Regions from separate parts of the Streptomyces sp. NBC_00012 genome, predicted to be linked through region 1. Evidence: riboswitches for the same ligand, from Rfam matches in the RefSeq annotation. Region 1 holds a riboswitch; each other region holds the start of a gene.
The links. Region 1 has a riboswitch for cyclic di-AMP ahead of OHA19_RS19150 (M23 family metallopeptidase). Riboswitches for the same ligand answer to the same signal wherever they lie in the genome.
Positions count from the first base shown of each region.

Region 1 (4,949 bases):
GCGCCCCCACCGTCGGCCGTCGCCCCCGTACTCCGGACCGTTCCCTCCGCACACGCAGTACGGCACCTACCTCAACGGCCCCACCCAAGGCCAAGGCCACGGCCACAACCCCGGCCCCGGCCCCGGCTACAACCCCTACCTGCTGCCGCAGCAGCCACCGCACTAGGACGGCAGCGCGAACGCCCCGGGAGCACACCGCGCTCCAGGGGCGTCGCAGCAGCCACACGCACTCGGACGCACGCCACCGGCCGGGCACGAACAGCCAGGCACGATCAGGCGGGCACAATCAGGCGGATGCCTCGGTGAGTTCGGCCAGCTCCTGCTCGGTCAGCGTGAGTTCGGCGACGGCCAGCAGCGCGGGCAGCTGCTCGACCGTACGGGCCGAGGCGATCGGCGCGGCCACCGTCGGCCGGGACGCGAGCCAGGCCAGCGCGACAGTCGCGATCTCCGCACCGCGCTCCTGGGCGACCTTGTCCAGCGCGGCCAGAACCTTCTGCCCCCGCTCCGACTCCAGATGCGCGCGGGCGCCCTCCGCCCGCGCGCTCTCCACCGAGGCGCCCGGACGGTACTTGCCGGTGAGGAAACCGGAGGCCAGGGCGAAGTACGGCACAACGCCGAGCCCGGCACGGGCCGCCGTGTCCTGGAGCTCGCCCTCGTACGTGTCGCGGGAGACCAGGTTGTAGTGCGGCTGAAGGGCGACGTAACGGGCCAGCCCCTCGCGCTCCGAGAAGTCCAGGGACTCCTGGAGCCGCGCGGGAGCGATGTTGGAGGCGGCGATCTCCCGGACCTTGCCCTCCTTCACCAGCTGGTCCAGGGCGGTGATGATGTCCTCGACCGGCACGGTCTTGTCGTCGAAGTGCGTGTAATAGAGGTCGATGTACTCGGTTCCGAGCCTGCGCAGCGACTCCTCGGCCGCGGCCTTGATGTTGGCGGGCGCGAGCCCCTGGTACCGGGGGTGGGTGCTGACCTTGGTGGCGACGACGATGTCGGAGCGGTTGCCGCGCGCGGCAAGCCACTTGCCGATGACGGTCTCGGACTCGCCGCCCTCGTTGCCCGGGACCCACGCGGAGTAGCCGTCGGCGGTGTCGACGAAGTTGCCGCCGGCCGCGGCGTACGCGTCCAGCACGGCGAACGACTGCGCCTCGTCGGCGGTCCAGCCGAAGACGTTGCCACCGAGAGCGAGCGGGAAGACCTGGAGGTCGGAGGGGCCCAGCTTGCGAAGAGAAGTCATAAATGAATCAACAGATTCCGGATGGCGCGCTATTCCATCCGCTCCACCTGCCCCAGCCGCTCCACCCGCCCCGGGTACTCACCGCCTCACCCCGCCGCTCGCGACCTCCCCACCGCCCACAAAAGACCGGCAGCCCTGACGTCGGGGGGTGAGCGTCAGGACTGCCGGGGTTCATCGGCCGGCGAACCGGCTCGGATCAAGCGGCCCACGAAGTGGGCGGGGCGGACGGGGCAACCGTCGGATCAGGGGGTGAGGCCCTTGCTGCGGAGCCAGGCCATCGGGTCGATACCCGCACCGTCGGGGGTGTGTACCTCCAGGTGGAGGTGCGGACCGGTCACGTTGCCGGTCGCGCCGACCCGGCCGATGGTCTCGCCGGTGGTGACCTTCTGGCCCACGCTGACGCCGATCGAGGACTGGTGGCAGTACCAGACCTCCGTACCGTCCTCCAACTCCAGCACGGTGCGGTAGCCGTACGAGCCGGCCAGACCGGCCGACTTGATCGTGCCGCCGTGGACGGCCTTGATCGGGGTGCCGGTCGGAGCGGCGAAGTCGAGGCCGGTGTGGTAGCCGGAGGACCACATCGAACCGGCCTGGCCATAGGTCGAGGTGATCGTGTACGAGAAGGTCGGGATGGCGTAGCTGGCGGCGAGCTTGGCCAGCCGCAGGGCCTCCGCCTTCTTCTTGGCCTCCTCCTCCGCCTTCTTCTTCTCGGCGGCGGCCTTGGCCTTGGCCTCGTCCTGCTGCTTCTGGGCCTCGGCGGCCGCCTTCTCCGCGGCCTTCTTCTCCTCGGCCGCCTTGGCCTCGGCGTCGGCGGCGTCCTGCTGCTGCTCGGCCTGCTGGAGGATGCGGGCGCGGAGCGCCTCGCCCGCGTCCGTCGCGCCCTGCTCGGCCTCGGCGGTGGTGATGCCGGCGGTGGTGAGCGGGGCGCTGGCGGCCGCGACCTCGGTCTTGTCGGCCTCGGACTCGTCGGAGAACAGGGCGCCCACGCCGGGAAGGGACTTGGCGTCGGGGAGGTTGTCCGTGATGGCGTCGGGCATGGAGATGGAGACCGGCGGCTTGCTCTGCGCGGAGGCCATGCCGCCCGCGCCGACCGCCGCTATGACGCCGACACCCAGCACCGTGGAGCTGCGGGCGAGACCGTTGCGCTGCTTGGCGACGCGGTGCCTGCCACGCACGGGGCGGACGGACTCCTCGGTGGGGTTCCACTCGTCCCAGCCGCGGTCGGGCTCACTGGTGAACTCACCCGTGAAATTGCCGGTGAAGTCGCCGTCGGGCTCCGTGCCGTAGTCGAAATCGAACCGGGACGGGGCCTCGGGGGCAGGCTTGTTGGACGCCACGGGGGCGCACTCCTTTCCTTCCTTCTCGCCTACCGGGTTAGCTGACGGGTTCGGAGCAGGAAGGTCTCCTACGGGCCCCTCTGTCTCTCACGAGACACAGGTGTCCGATTCACCCCATGTAGGTGGTTCCCCGGTTCCCTTGCGGAATTCGGCGCTCGCGCACGGTGCCGCCACTGATGACGGCTGGGACGACCGCGCTGCGTTATCGAACGTTAATAGACACCGGGGCCGTATTCCAAGCTGTTCCCACTGATCGTTCACTTCTTTGGCCTGGACTTTACGGGACACAAGCGGGTGGAATCGGACGAGTTGACCGACCTTCAGCCATTACCCCGTTTCTGACGTTGCGTCAAATGTTATGCGGAGTGGCGCCTTTCGGTTACGCACGGTGGCATCACCCCACCACGTCACTGTCCTCACCCCTCACCCCTCGCCCCCGCCTCCCCCTCATATCTCCTCAGCACCGACGATCCGCACCGTCCTTCGCCGGTCCGGCTGCCCCTCCGCAGGGCGTGCGACCGCGAGCAACGCCATGTCGTCGGTCGTCTCGCCGCCCGTGTGCAGGCGCACGTCATCGGTCAGAGCGGACAGCAGTTCCTCGGGCCCCGGGAAGATCCGCCCGCGCAGCCGGGCCGCCGGGTCATAGAAGACCCCATCGGCGTTCCGCGCCTCGGAGAGACCGTCCGTGTAGAGGAGCAGGGTCGCCCCGGCCGGCAGATCCCACTCGTCCGTGCACTCCGGCCACACCCCCAGGCCCATCCCGAGCGGCAGCGCGGGCACGGAGGGCTTCAGCACCTCCAGCGCCCCGTCCGGATGCAGCAGGATCGGTTCGGGGTGACCGCGGTTGACGATCCGCACCCGGGACAGCCCGTACGGGATCTCGGCCAGCACGGCGGTGATGAAGCCCTCCAGCACGTCGAGCCCGCCGCGCCGCGCCTCCTCCCGCGCCAGCGCCCGCTCCAGCCGCCCCGCCACCCCCTCCAGCGAGGATTCCTGCTCGGCCGCCTCGCGGAACGCCCCGATGGCCACCGCCACCGTCTCGACTGCGTCGAGCCCCTTCCCCCGTACGTCACCGACCACCAGCCGCACCCCCTGCGGGGTGTCCGCCACGGCGAACAGGTCACCACCGACGAACTCGTCCGCCTGCGCCGCCTCGTACCGCGCCGCGACATGCAGTCCGCCGATCCGGTCGGACGGCTGCGGCAGCACCGCGCGCATGGCCGTCTCCGCGACGTACCGCGCGGAGGCCAGCTGCTCGTTGCTGCGCCGCACCACCCCGTTGATCACGACCGCGAGGACCGAGACGGTGGCCAGGGTGAGCAGCTCGATCAACGGCACGGCCTTCGGCAACGTACTGGTGTACAGCCGCAGCGCGACGACGGCCAGCATCGCGGCGACACCGGTGCGGATGGTGCTGGCCAGCGAGAAGAACGGGGCGGCGATCAGCGGAGCGGCCACGAACAGCGGAATGGCGGTGAAGGCGGGCGGGGTGAGGGCGTCGAACAACAGCCCGCCGAGAATCATCAGCGCAGGCAGCATCCGTACGAACCGCCGGGTACGGGCACCGCCTCCGGCATGCTTGCCGCGCCGCTTCTCCCGCTTCCACACCTGTGGTCTCCTGCCCGGTACGCGCGCGGCTGCGGACGGTACCGCGCCCCACCCTCAGACTCGCCGGACCGGTACGGAGCGGCGACTCCTCATCGGCCAATGGGGGGAAATGTGCGCCGCGGTTTCACCCACCACACAGCGAAATGATTCAGGCCCGGCACGCTGTATGCGTACCGAGCCTGAATTCTTCAGTAGCGGGGACAGGATTTGAACCTGCGACCTCTGGGTTATGAGCCCAGCGAGCTACCGAGCTGCTCCACCCCGCGTCGATGAACACAACTCTACGGCATCTCCGGCGCCCTTTTGACCACTCGGGTTCACCCACCCTGGATTCCGCCCTCCACCCCCTCCGTCTCGCCCTTCGATCCGGCCTTCGCCCGGCCGAAATCCGCGACGGGCAGGACGGACGGGTCAGGAAGGGTCAGGACCGGTCCGTCCCGGAGATGCGGGGCGCGGAGGCGGCCTTCCCGTGGACCGAAGGCTGCTTCACCGGGTTCGCACCCCGTTGCAGCGAGTGGAGGATCGCCAGCCCCTGGCCGACGACGCCCGCCGCCATCTCGTTGACACCGTTGGTGCCGTTGAGAACGGTGAGGTCGGCGCCGGACATGCCCCGGGCGGCCGCGTCGGCCAGGGCCGGCAGGTTCTCCACGATGCGGTTGGCCGCGATGAGCTCCTGATTGCCGTCACGCAGCGATGCGGCGCGCACACTGTTGGCGTCGGCCTGCGCCTGGGCGAGGGTCCGCTCGGTGTACGCGTTGCCGTCCGCCTCGAAC
Region 1 covers NZ_CP108309.1:4,176,412-4,181,360, forward strand. The annotation lists gene OHA19_RS19140 (PrsW family intramembrane metalloprotease) at 1-166, shown strand, start outside; gene OHA19_RS19145 (aldo/keto reductase) at 287-1,231, opposite strand; gene OHA19_RS19150 (M23 family metallopeptidase) at 1,474-2,568, opposite strand; cyclic di-AMP (ydaO/yuaA leader) riboswitch at 2,580-2,732, opposite strand; gene OHA19_RS19155 (PP2C family protein-serine/threonine phosphatase) at 3,016-4,176, opposite strand; tRNA gene OHA19_RS19160 (tRNA-Met) at 4,369-4,442, opposite strand; gene OHA19_RS19165 (SPFH domain-containing protein) at 4,598-4,949, opposite strand, start outside.

Region 2 (4,949 bases), 1.9 Mb from region 1:
TAGCGGACGGTCGCGATGAACTCGCCGCCGACCGTGACGGCGAGCCCCACCCGGTCGACGTAGTCGTGATGGGTGAAGCGGTGCACGTCCCGGTCGGACAGCCGTGGGTGCGGCGCGAAGAACCGGTAGTACTTCGACTCGTCGGAGACCTGCTCGTAGAAACTGACCAGCAGTTCGGCGTCGTCCGTGGTGATGGGCCTGATGCGCGCGGTGCCTCCGTCGCGGAGCACCACGTCCGCTTCCCAGTGGTCGGGATAAGCGTGATGCGGACTCTGCTCCGGCGCGGGCTGCATGGGCAAAGAGTACGGCTCCGTCAGCGGTCGCGTAGGTCCCGGGGCCGGGGCAGTCTGAGAGGGCCGATCGGCGGGGCCGCAGGCATCGCGGGCTGCTCCCGGGGTCGGCCGGAGCACTGCGCACCGCGTGAGAGACTGGTCTAGACAACTGTTGATTCGTGAAGGGCAGAACCATGGCTGAGCGCCGCGTCAACGTCGGTTGGGCCGAGGGCCTGCACGCCCGCCCCGCTTCCATCTTCGTCCGTGCCGCCACGGCTTCCGGCGTCCCCATGACGATCGCCAAGGCCGACGGCAACCCGGTGAACGCAGCCTCCATGCTCGCGGTCCTCGGTCTCGGCGCGCAGGGTGGCGAGGAGATCGTGCTCGCATCCGAGGCCGACAACTCCGAAGCCGCCCTGGACCGCCTGGCGAAGCTCGTCACCGAGGGGCTCGAGGAGCTCCCGGAGACCGTCTGAACCATGCTCCGAGAGAGAGCCGTGGCACCCTGGAACGGGGCCACGGCTCTTTTGTTTCCGGAACGGGCCGCTTTGTTTCCGGAACGGGCCGCCCGGCGGAAATCCGGATGACCGAGATGCGGGGAGTCGGAATTCGAGCAGCAGACCTCGGCCACCCGGGATCCCAGCGCGCGAAATTCGGTCGGGGCGAAATGCGGGACGACCGGCCGGGGAACATCCCGAGCAACTACCTGACCGGGAAAATCCCGAGCAATTACTTCTCTTGTATACGGCGCAATTGTTAATGCCGGGCGCCCGCCGTGTTTACGGAATGTTGCGAGGTCCTCACCCGGCCGGCGCGGGGAGCGGCGGGCCACCGTCGCAACCGGTGCGCGGCCGCTGCCCGTTCCGCGTGGTGCGCTGCCAGCGCCCTGGCACGTTCCGCGTCGCCGCGCGCCACCGCGTCCACGATGGCCCCGTGCTCGGCCCAGGAGTCCACCGGGCGGGCGGGCTGCTCGACCGCGTACATCCAGGCGATCTTGTGTCGCAGCTGGGTGAGCAGCGCGATCAGGCCGGGACTGCCGGAGGCCTGCGCCAGTGTCTCGTGGAACCAGCCGCCCAGTGCGCGCAGGTCCTCGCCCTCACCGCACCGGGCCCGGTCCTGGCCGAGCCGCACGAGCCCGCGGAGCACCTTGAGGTGAGCCTCGGTGCGGCGCTGCGCGGCACGGGCGGCACCCAGCGGCTCCAGCAGTGTGCGGACCTCCAGGAGGTCGGCCGCCTCCAGCTCGGTGGGCTCGGCGACACAGGCGCCCGCATGCCGGCGGGTGACCACGAAGCCCTCGGACTCCAGGGTGCGCAGCGCCTCCCGCACCGGGACGCGGGAGACCCCGTAACGGCGGGCCAGCAACTCCTCCGTGAGACGACTGCCGCGTTCGAAGACACCGGAGACGATGTCGTCACGGATCGCCGTGCATACCGAATGCGCCGGAATGCGCATGTCCGAACCTCCGCCTCAATCCCCGCGAAACGCGGCCGGCCGACGCCGGTTACGCGACCCTATTGCAATGCGGCTGCATTTCCGATGCCGGGCGGAAATCAATGAATATCTTTTGGCCACGGGGCGGTCGGCGGGCAGTCGTACCCCGCGGGCAGGCGGCGGGAATACCGAAGGCCCCGGCGCGCTGCCGGGGCCTTCGACGAGGTGGTGCGGTGGAGCGTCGGTCAGACGTTGACGCCGTGGGCGCGCAGGTACACGACCGGGTCCATGTCGGAGCCGTACGACGGCGTCGTCCGGGCCTCGAAGTGGAGGTGCGGTCCGGTGGAGTTGCCGGTGGAGCCGGAGAGGCCGATCTGCTGGCCCGCGCCGACGCTCTGGCCTACGGAGACCCCGATCGAGGAGAGGTGGCCGTACTGCGTGTACGTGCCGTCCGTCATCCGAAGCACGATGTTGTTGCCGTACGCGCCGCCCCAGCCCGCCTCGACGACCGTGCCAGCGCCGACGGCGACGACGGAGCTGCCGGACGCGGCGTGGAAGTCGATGCCCGAGTGGCTGCCGGAGGACCAGAGCGAGCCGCTGGACTTGTAGCCGGTGGAGACGTACGAACCGGCGACCGGGAGCTGGAAGGCGCCCAGTCGGGTGCGCTCGGCGGACCGGGCGGCGCGGGCCTTCTCGGCGCGGGCCTCGGCGGCGCGCTTCGCTTCGGCCCTGGCCTTCGCCGCTGCCTTGGCCTTCGCCTCGGCCTTCTTCTTGGCCTCGGCCTTCCGGTGGGCCTCGGCCTTCGCCTTCGCCGCGGCGTCGGCCTGATGCTGCTGGGCGTCGGCCTGGGCGTCGATCCGGTCGGCAAGGGTCTTGTCGATGGCGATGACCTGGTTGAGGCCGGTCTCGCTCGCGGAGGGGGCGTCGGAGTCCGCAGCGAAGGCGGGAGCGGCCAGGCCGCCGATGACGCCGGTGGTGGCCAGAGCCGCGACGCCGACAACCTTCGCGCTGCCGCGCGTCAGTCGGCTCGGGGCACGGTGCTTCCCGGTGGCACGGGTGAACGCCATGGAGTGGCTGATCCTTTCCTTCCTTCTCGCCTACCGGGTTAGCTGACGGGTTCGGAGCAGGAAGGTCTCCTACGGACACCCCGGCCCGTCCGGGCTCAGGCATCCGATTCACCCCAGGGACTGCGTGGGTCCCCGGCTCCCCAGGCTCGCGCCTGACGGGGACTCGGCGATGACTGTCCGGTACGTCGCGGATGCGGCATACGAGTGACGGGCAGTCGAACCGACGCTAAGCGGGGTTACTTTCATTCACCAAACGGACGGGCCGCTTTGTAGCGCATCCCACAGGGCAGACAGGCAACCTCCCACCCAGAACGGACAAAAGGGAAGGCCCTGGCGAGATCGCACTCGCAAGGACCTTCCCTTTTGTCCCGATATCTTGCGATAAGGCGAGGGGAAGCGGCCGGGGCGGGGCCGTCGACCGGCCCCGTCCTGACGCCCGCCGGGCCGGTCGTCAGCCGGTGACCACCGATACCTCGCCGATGCCCAGCGCCCGGACGGGCTCCTCGATCCGTGCCGCGTCGCCGACGAGGATCGTGACCAGCCGGTCACCCGGGAAGGCGTTGACTACCGCCGCGGTCGCCTCGACCGTGCCGGTCTCCGCGAGCCGGGCGTACAGCTGCGCCTGGTAGTCGTCGGGGAGGTGCTGCTCGACCTGGTCGGCGAGGGTGCCCGCGACGGAGGCCGCCGTCTCGAACTTCAGGGGCGCCACACCCACGAGGTTCTGCACGGCCGTCTCGCGCTCCGCGTCGGTCAGGCCCTCGGCCGCCAGGGTCCGCAGGACGGTCCACAGGTCCTTGAGCGCCGGCTCGGTGGACTCCGTGTCCACCGACCCGCTGATGGCGAGCATCGCGGCGCCGGTCGCCCCCGAGGCGGAGTCCGGGGCCGACGACCGCAGCACCTGGCCGAAGGCCCGTACGCCGTACGTGTAGCCCTTCTCCTCGCGCAGCACCCGGTCGAGACGGGAGGTGAGGGTGCCGCCCAGGCAGTACGTGCCGAGCACCTGGGCCGGCCACACGCTGTCGTGCCGGTCGGCGCCGATCCGGCCGATCAGCAGCTGCGTCTGCACCGCGCCCGGACGGTCGACGATCACCACCCGCCCGGTGTCGTCTGCGGTGATCGGCGGGGCGGGGCGGGGCGCGGCGGTGTCCCCCGACCAGTCACCGAGGGTGTCGGCGAGCAGGGCGTCCAGGTCGATGCCGGTGAGGTCCCCGACAACCACGGCGGTCGCCGTGGACGGCCGGACGTGGGCGTCGAAGAAGGCGCGCACGGCGGCCGAGTCGATCCGCTCCACCGTCTCCTCGGTGCCCTGGCGCGGGCGCGACATCCGCGCCGTGGCCGGGAAGAGCTCCTTGGAGAGCTGCTTGGCGGCGCGCCGGGCCGGGTTGGCCTGCTCGTGCGGGATCTCGTCGAGCCGGTTGCGCACCAGCCGCTCGATCTCGCTCTCGGCGAAGGCGGGCGCCCGCAGCGCCTCGGCGACCAGCGCGAGGGCCTTGGCCAGCCGGGAGGCCGGGACCTCCAGGGAGACCCTGACGCCGGGGTGGTCGGCGTGCGCGTCGAGAGTGGCGCCGCAGCGCTCCAGCTCGGCGGCGAACTCCTCCGCGGTGTGCTTGTCGGTGCCCTCGTTCAGCGCCCGCGACATGATCGTGGCCACGCCGTCGAGGCCCTGGGGCTCGGCGTCCAGCGGGGCGTCGAGGAAGATCTCGACGGCCACGACCTGCTGACCGGGGCGGTGGCAGCGCAGCACCGTGAGGCCATTGGGCAGGGCGCCGCGCTCGGGCGCGGGGAAGGCCCAGGGGCGGGCGACGCCGGGGACCGGCTGTGGGTGGTACTGCATCGAAACTCCAGTCGCGGCAGCGTCGGTCACTGGTCCGCCCCCTCGTGCGCGTCGGTGTCGGTCTCGTCGGTGTCCGCTGCGTCAGCTGACTCTGCCGGTTCGACCGGCTCGTAGACCAGCACCGCACGGTTGTCGGGGCGCAGCTGGGCCTTGGCGGCCGCCTGGACCTCCTCCGCGGAGACATCGAGCACCCGCTGAACAGCGGTCAGGGCGAGCTGCGGGTCGCCGAACAGCACGGCGAACCGGCACAGTTCGTCGGCGCGGCCGGCGACCGTACCGAGGCGGTCCAGCCACTCGCGCTCCAACTGGGCCTGCGCGCGCTCCATTTCCTCGGGCGTGGGGCCC
Region 2 covers NZ_CP108309.1:2,265,985-2,270,933, forward strand. The annotation lists gene OHA19_RS10440 (GNAT family N-acetyltransferase) at 1-293, opposite strand, end outside; gene OHA19_RS10445 (HPr family phosphocarrier protein) at 467-748, shown strand; gene OHA19_RS10450 (GntR family transcriptional regulator) at 1,029-1,724, opposite strand; gene OHA19_RS10455 (M23 family metallopeptidase) at 1,949-2,770, opposite strand; cyclic di-AMP (ydaO/yuaA leader) riboswitch at 2,784-2,949, opposite strand; gene OHA19_RS10460 (M16 family metallopeptidase) at 3,222-4,604, opposite strand; gene OHA19_RS10465 (M16 family metallopeptidase) at 4,631-4,949, opposite strand, start outside.
Region 2: it holds a riboswitch for cyclic di-AMP, as region 1 does, so the genes downstream of both, OHA19_RS10455 (M23 family metallopeptidase) here and OHA19_RS19150 (M23 family metallopeptidase) in region 1, are expected to answer to the same signal.

Region 3 (4,949 bases), 1.1 Mb from region 1:
GACGGACGGAGGCCGGGGCACATGACCCCGCCGGGCTTGTCAGCCCTTGCTGTGCCTACTGGTTCGCAGGGCGAAACCGCGGGAACGCCGAGCGGCCCGCGTACACCGCGGCGTCGTCGAGGATCTCCTCGATGCGCAGCAGCTGGTTGTACTTGGCGACGCGGTCCGAGCGGGCCGGCGCGCCGGTCTTGATCTGGCCGCAGTTCACGGCGACCGCGAGGTCGGCGATGGTGACGTCCTCGGTCTCGCCGGAGCGGTGGGACATCATGCACTTGAAGCCGTTGCGCTGGGCCAGCTCGACGGCGTCCAGGGTCTCGGTCAGCGAGCCGATCTGGTTGACCTTGACGAGCAGGGCGTTGGCGGAGCCCTCCTCGATGCCGCGGGCCAGCCGCTCCGGGTTGGTGACGAAGAGGTCGTCGCCGACGATCTGCACCTTGGCGCCGAGCTTGTCGGTGATGACCTTCCAGCCGGCCCAGTCGTCCTCGTACAGCGGGTCCTCGATGGAGACCAGCGGGTACGCGGAGACGAGCTCCTCGTAGTACTCGGTCATCTCGGCGGCCGAGCGGGCCTTGCCCTCGAACTCGTACTTGCCGTCCTTGTAGAACTCGGACGCGGCGACGTCGAGCGCGAGCGCGATGTCCTTGCCCGGGACGTAGCCGGCCTCCTTGATGGCCTCAAGGATGAGGTCGAGGGCGGCGCGGTTCGACTCCAGGTTCGGCGCGAAGCCGCCCTCGTCGCCGAGACCGGTCGACAGGCCCTTGGTCTTCAGGACCTTCTTCAGCGTGTGGTAGACCTCGGCACCCCAGCGCAGCGCCTCGGAGAAGGACTCGGCGCCGATCGGCGCGATCATGAACTCCTGGATGTCCACGTTGGAGTCGGCGTGCGAACCACCGTTGAGGATGTTCATCATCGGAACGGGCAGCAGGTGCGCGTTCGGGCCGCCGAGGTAGCGGAAGAGCGGCAGGTCCGAGGCCTCGGACGCGGCGTGGGCGACGGCGAGCGAGACACCGAGGATGGCGTTGGCGCCGAGCGAGCCCTTGTTCTCGGTGGCGTCCAGGTCGAACATCGCCTGGTCGATCAGCCGCTGCTCGGTGGCGTCGTAGCCGACGAGCTCCGGGCCGATCTGCTCGATCACGGCGAGGACGGCCTTCTCGACGCCCTTGCCCTGGTAGCGGTTGGGGTCACCGTCGCGAAGCTCAATGGCCTCGAACGCACCGGTGGAGGCGCCGGACGGAACAGCAGCACGGCCCGTGCTGCCGTCGTCGAGGCCGACCTCTACCTCGACCGTGGGGTTTCCGCGGGAGTCGAGGATTTCCCGGGCTACGACGACGTCGATGGACGGCACGAGGCATCTCCTTCTGGGATATGACGCTGGTTGTGCAGGGTCGCTTTGGCCTTGCGACAAGAGCCTAACCGGCCCGGCCCGATCAGTCGGCCGACCGCCCGACCCCTGGGACGAAAAAGGACCCGAGGGCACACATTGCCGGGCAAACAGCCAGAAATTTACTGGTCAGTAACTACAACAGTTGAACAATTCGACACCCCTGCCGCACCTCCCCGGAGGAACGGCAGCACCCCGGCCGGGCGCATACGGGGAAACGCGCGCCGGACCGGGGTGGTGCTCGGGGAGGAGAGAGCCGCGACTACTTCGTCAGGTGCAGCTGCTGACCCGGGTAGATCAGGTCGGCGTCCTTGACGATGTCCTTGTTCAGGTCGAACAGCTTCTGCCAGCCACCCTTGACCTTGTGGTCGGCGGCGATCTCGCTCAGCGAGTCGCCGGAGACGACCTTGTACTCGCCGTCGCCCTTCTTGACCTTCTCGCCGGTCGGCGTGGTGACGGTCTTCTTCGACTCGGCCTGCGGGGCGGCGGAGCGCTCCGAGCGGGAGGCGGCGGGGGCCTCGGTGCGCTCGGCCGGCTTCGGCTGGGCCTGCTGCTTCGGGGCAGCCGGGGCGCTCTGCTGCTCGGAGGCGCTGGAGCTCGCGGTGGAGTTCGAGGAGGAGTTCGAGGACGAACCGGTGTTGACGCCCGGGTCGACACCGTCGTTGGTCAGGCCGCCGGCGCCGGCGCAGCCCCAGGCGCCCGGGCCCTGCATGTCGAGGAGCTTCTCGGCGGTGGCGATCTGCTGGGCCTTGGTGGCCAGGTCGGCACGGGCGGCGTACTGCGTACCGCCGGCGGCGGCCCAGCTGGACTGCGAGAACTGCAGACCGCCGTAGTAGCCGTTGCCGGTGTTGATGGACCAGTTGCCACCGGACTCGCACTGAGCGACGGCGTCCCAGGTGGCGACGGAGGCGGCGGAGGCGCCGGTCGCGCCCATCAGGGGCACGGCGACGGCGGCACCGGCGACACCGGCGAGCGTGGCGATACGGACGGCCTTGGACGGGCGGCGGTGCTTGCCCTTGCTGGAAAGCAGCATGGAACTTCTCCTCACCGACGCCTACGAGGTGAGCTGTCGGGTTCGGGCCAAGTGAGTTGCCCGGTCGCACGTCCTAGCACGCGACTTCACCCCAAGCCGGTCCTGATGCGTCTTTCGACGATCGGGCCCGGCGCTTACCTGGGTCCCCCGCTCCTGCCTACGGCGCTTTACGCGTCTGTTCCCTTCGACCGACGGCAGGATTCGGCGTGACGGTCGACGGGGCCCGCGGTGCGAGCGGTTCTGACCGTAAACATACGCAACCCCCACATTCAAAGATGGACACATCGGACAATCACCCCTTATTTGCATCTGAAGATCTGCCATTTCCGCAGGTGGGGCATGATGCGGAAGGGCTCTCCGGACGCGACACGCCAGTTGACGCAAAGAGACCCATGTCTCACTTACGCATAAGCGGACATAGGTCCCTGAACTGCCACAGTTTTTGAGGCGTTGTTAGTCGATTATCAGACTTTCCTCACTTGGCCTTCACATCGAGATCGAGGCTCTCGCCAGGGAGGATGAGGTCCGGGTCGGCGCCGACGACACCCTTGTTGGCCTCGTAGAGCGCGGGCCAGCCGCCGGGAACCTTCTGTGCGTCAGCAATCGACCAGAGGTTGTCGCCGGCGTGGACGGTGTACGTGCCGTCGACTGCCGGCTCGGCCGTGTCGCGCGCGTCCTTGCCGCCGCGCGAGGCGTGGCGGCCCGACTCGCGGCCTTCGCGGTCCGCGCCGCCGCCCTTCTCCGCGGCCGGCGTGCCGCGGTGCTTGCCGCTCTTGCCGCTGGGCGCGCCGGGCACCTCGGAGGGGGCGTCGGCGGACGCGTCGGGGGACGGGGTGGCCGAGGGCTTCGGGGACCGCGAGGTCTCCCCCGACGGCTTGCCGGCCTCGTCCGCGCCGTCCACGGCGTCCGTACCGTCCGAGGCGCTGTCCGACGACGTGGCGGCGTCGGACGGGTCCGCCGACGCGTCGTCAGCCGGCTTCTCGCTCCCGGCCGGGTCGTCGGCGGGCACCGAGCCCGGGTCCACCCCCGGCAGCGTCCCGTCCACGGCCAGACCGGAGATGACCGCGCAGCTGGGCCAGGCCCGCGGGCCCCGGTCGTCCAGCACCTTCTCGGCCACCTCTATCTGTTGCGCCCGGCTGGCGAGGTCGGCGCGCTCCGCGTACGCCTCACCGCCGTACGCCTTCCAGGTGTCCTGCGAGAGCTGGAGACCACCGTAGTAGCCGTTCCCGAAGTCGGCGCTCCACGCGCCGCCGCTCTCGCACTCGGCCACCCGGTCCCAGGTCGTGGCGTCGGCCGCGTGGGCACCGGACGCGCCGAGCAGTGGGATGGCGATGGCCGATCCGGTCACGCCCGCGGCGACGACGATGGCGGGTGCCTGACGGGGGCGACGGTGTCTGCCGTTCGCGGAGCCCATGGGGTTGCCTTCCGGGTAGCTGACGTGTGACTGGTGAGTCGAACGCGAACCTAGCCGGGTTCGAACGGGAGTCACAAGTCGATGCAGCGCAGATCACGTGAAAGTCACAGAGTTGACGGAGTGTCACTTTCCGCGTGGGCGGACCCCGGGGTGAACTCCACGGGAAGCGTGCGAAGTCCGCGCATGATGAGCCCGCCACGCCATCGCAAATCGGTAGGTTCCACCGCGAGTCGCAGGTCCGGAAGGCGGTTCAGGAGCATGGCGAGCGCGGTCCGTCCCTCCAGCCGGGCGAGCGGCGCTCCCAGGCAGTAGTGGATGCCGTGCCCGTATCCGAGGTGCTGATTGTCACGTCGTGCGAGGTCGAGCGTGTCGGGGTCCCCGAAGCGCTCCGGGTCGCGGTCGGCCGCGGCGAGCACCACGAGCACCGGATCCCCGGCCGCGATGTCCTGTCCGCCGAGGGTCAGCGGTTCGGTGGCGAACCGCCAGGTGGCCAGTTCCACCGGACCGTCGTACCGCAGCAGTTCCTCGATGCCGGTCTCCAGCAGCCCGCTCTCCCCCGCGTCGAGGGAGAGCTGGAGCCGTTCGCGCTGCCCGGGGTTGCGCAGCAGGGCGTAGACCCCGTTGCCGATGAGATTGACCGTGGTCTCGAATCCGGCGAAGAGCAGGATGAAGGCCATGGCCGCGGCCTCGTTCTCGGTGAGGTGCTCGCCGTGGTCGCTGGCCCGGATCAGCCCGGAGATCAGATCGTCCCCGGGGTTCTCCCGCTTGCGGTGGATGAGTTCGGCGAGATAGCCGCGCATCTTCTTCACCGACCTGGCCACCCCGCCGCGCGGGCCGCCGCCGTGGCGGATCATCATGCCCGCCCAGTCCCGGAAGTCGTCCTGGTCCTCGCGCGGGACGCCCAGCAGATCGCAGATCGCGTAGATGGGGAGCGGGAAGGCGAAGTCGTGGATGAGGTCCGCCTTCCCTTCCGCGATGAAGCGGTCGATGAGGCGGTCCGTCAGTTCCTGTACGCGCGGTGCGAACTCGGCGACCCGGCTCGGGGTGAACGCCTTGGCCACGAGGCGGCGCAGCCGGGTGTGGTCCGGCGGGTCGATGTTCAGCAGATGCGTCATCAGCTC
Region 3 covers NZ_CP108309.1:5,282,893-5,287,841, reverse strand. The annotation lists gene eno (phosphopyruvate hydratase) at 56-1,345, opposite strand; gene OHA19_RS24380 (transglycosylase family protein) at 1,644-2,414, opposite strand; cyclic di-AMP (ydaO/yuaA leader) riboswitch at 2,418-2,589, opposite strand; gene OHA19_RS24375 (transglycosylase family protein) at 2,890-3,828, opposite strand; gene OHA19_RS24370 (cytochrome P450) at 3,933-4,949, opposite strand, start outside.
Region 3: it holds a riboswitch for cyclic di-AMP, as region 1 does, so the genes downstream of both, OHA19_RS24380 (transglycosylase family protein) here and OHA19_RS19150 (M23 family metallopeptidase) in region 1, are expected to answer to the same signal.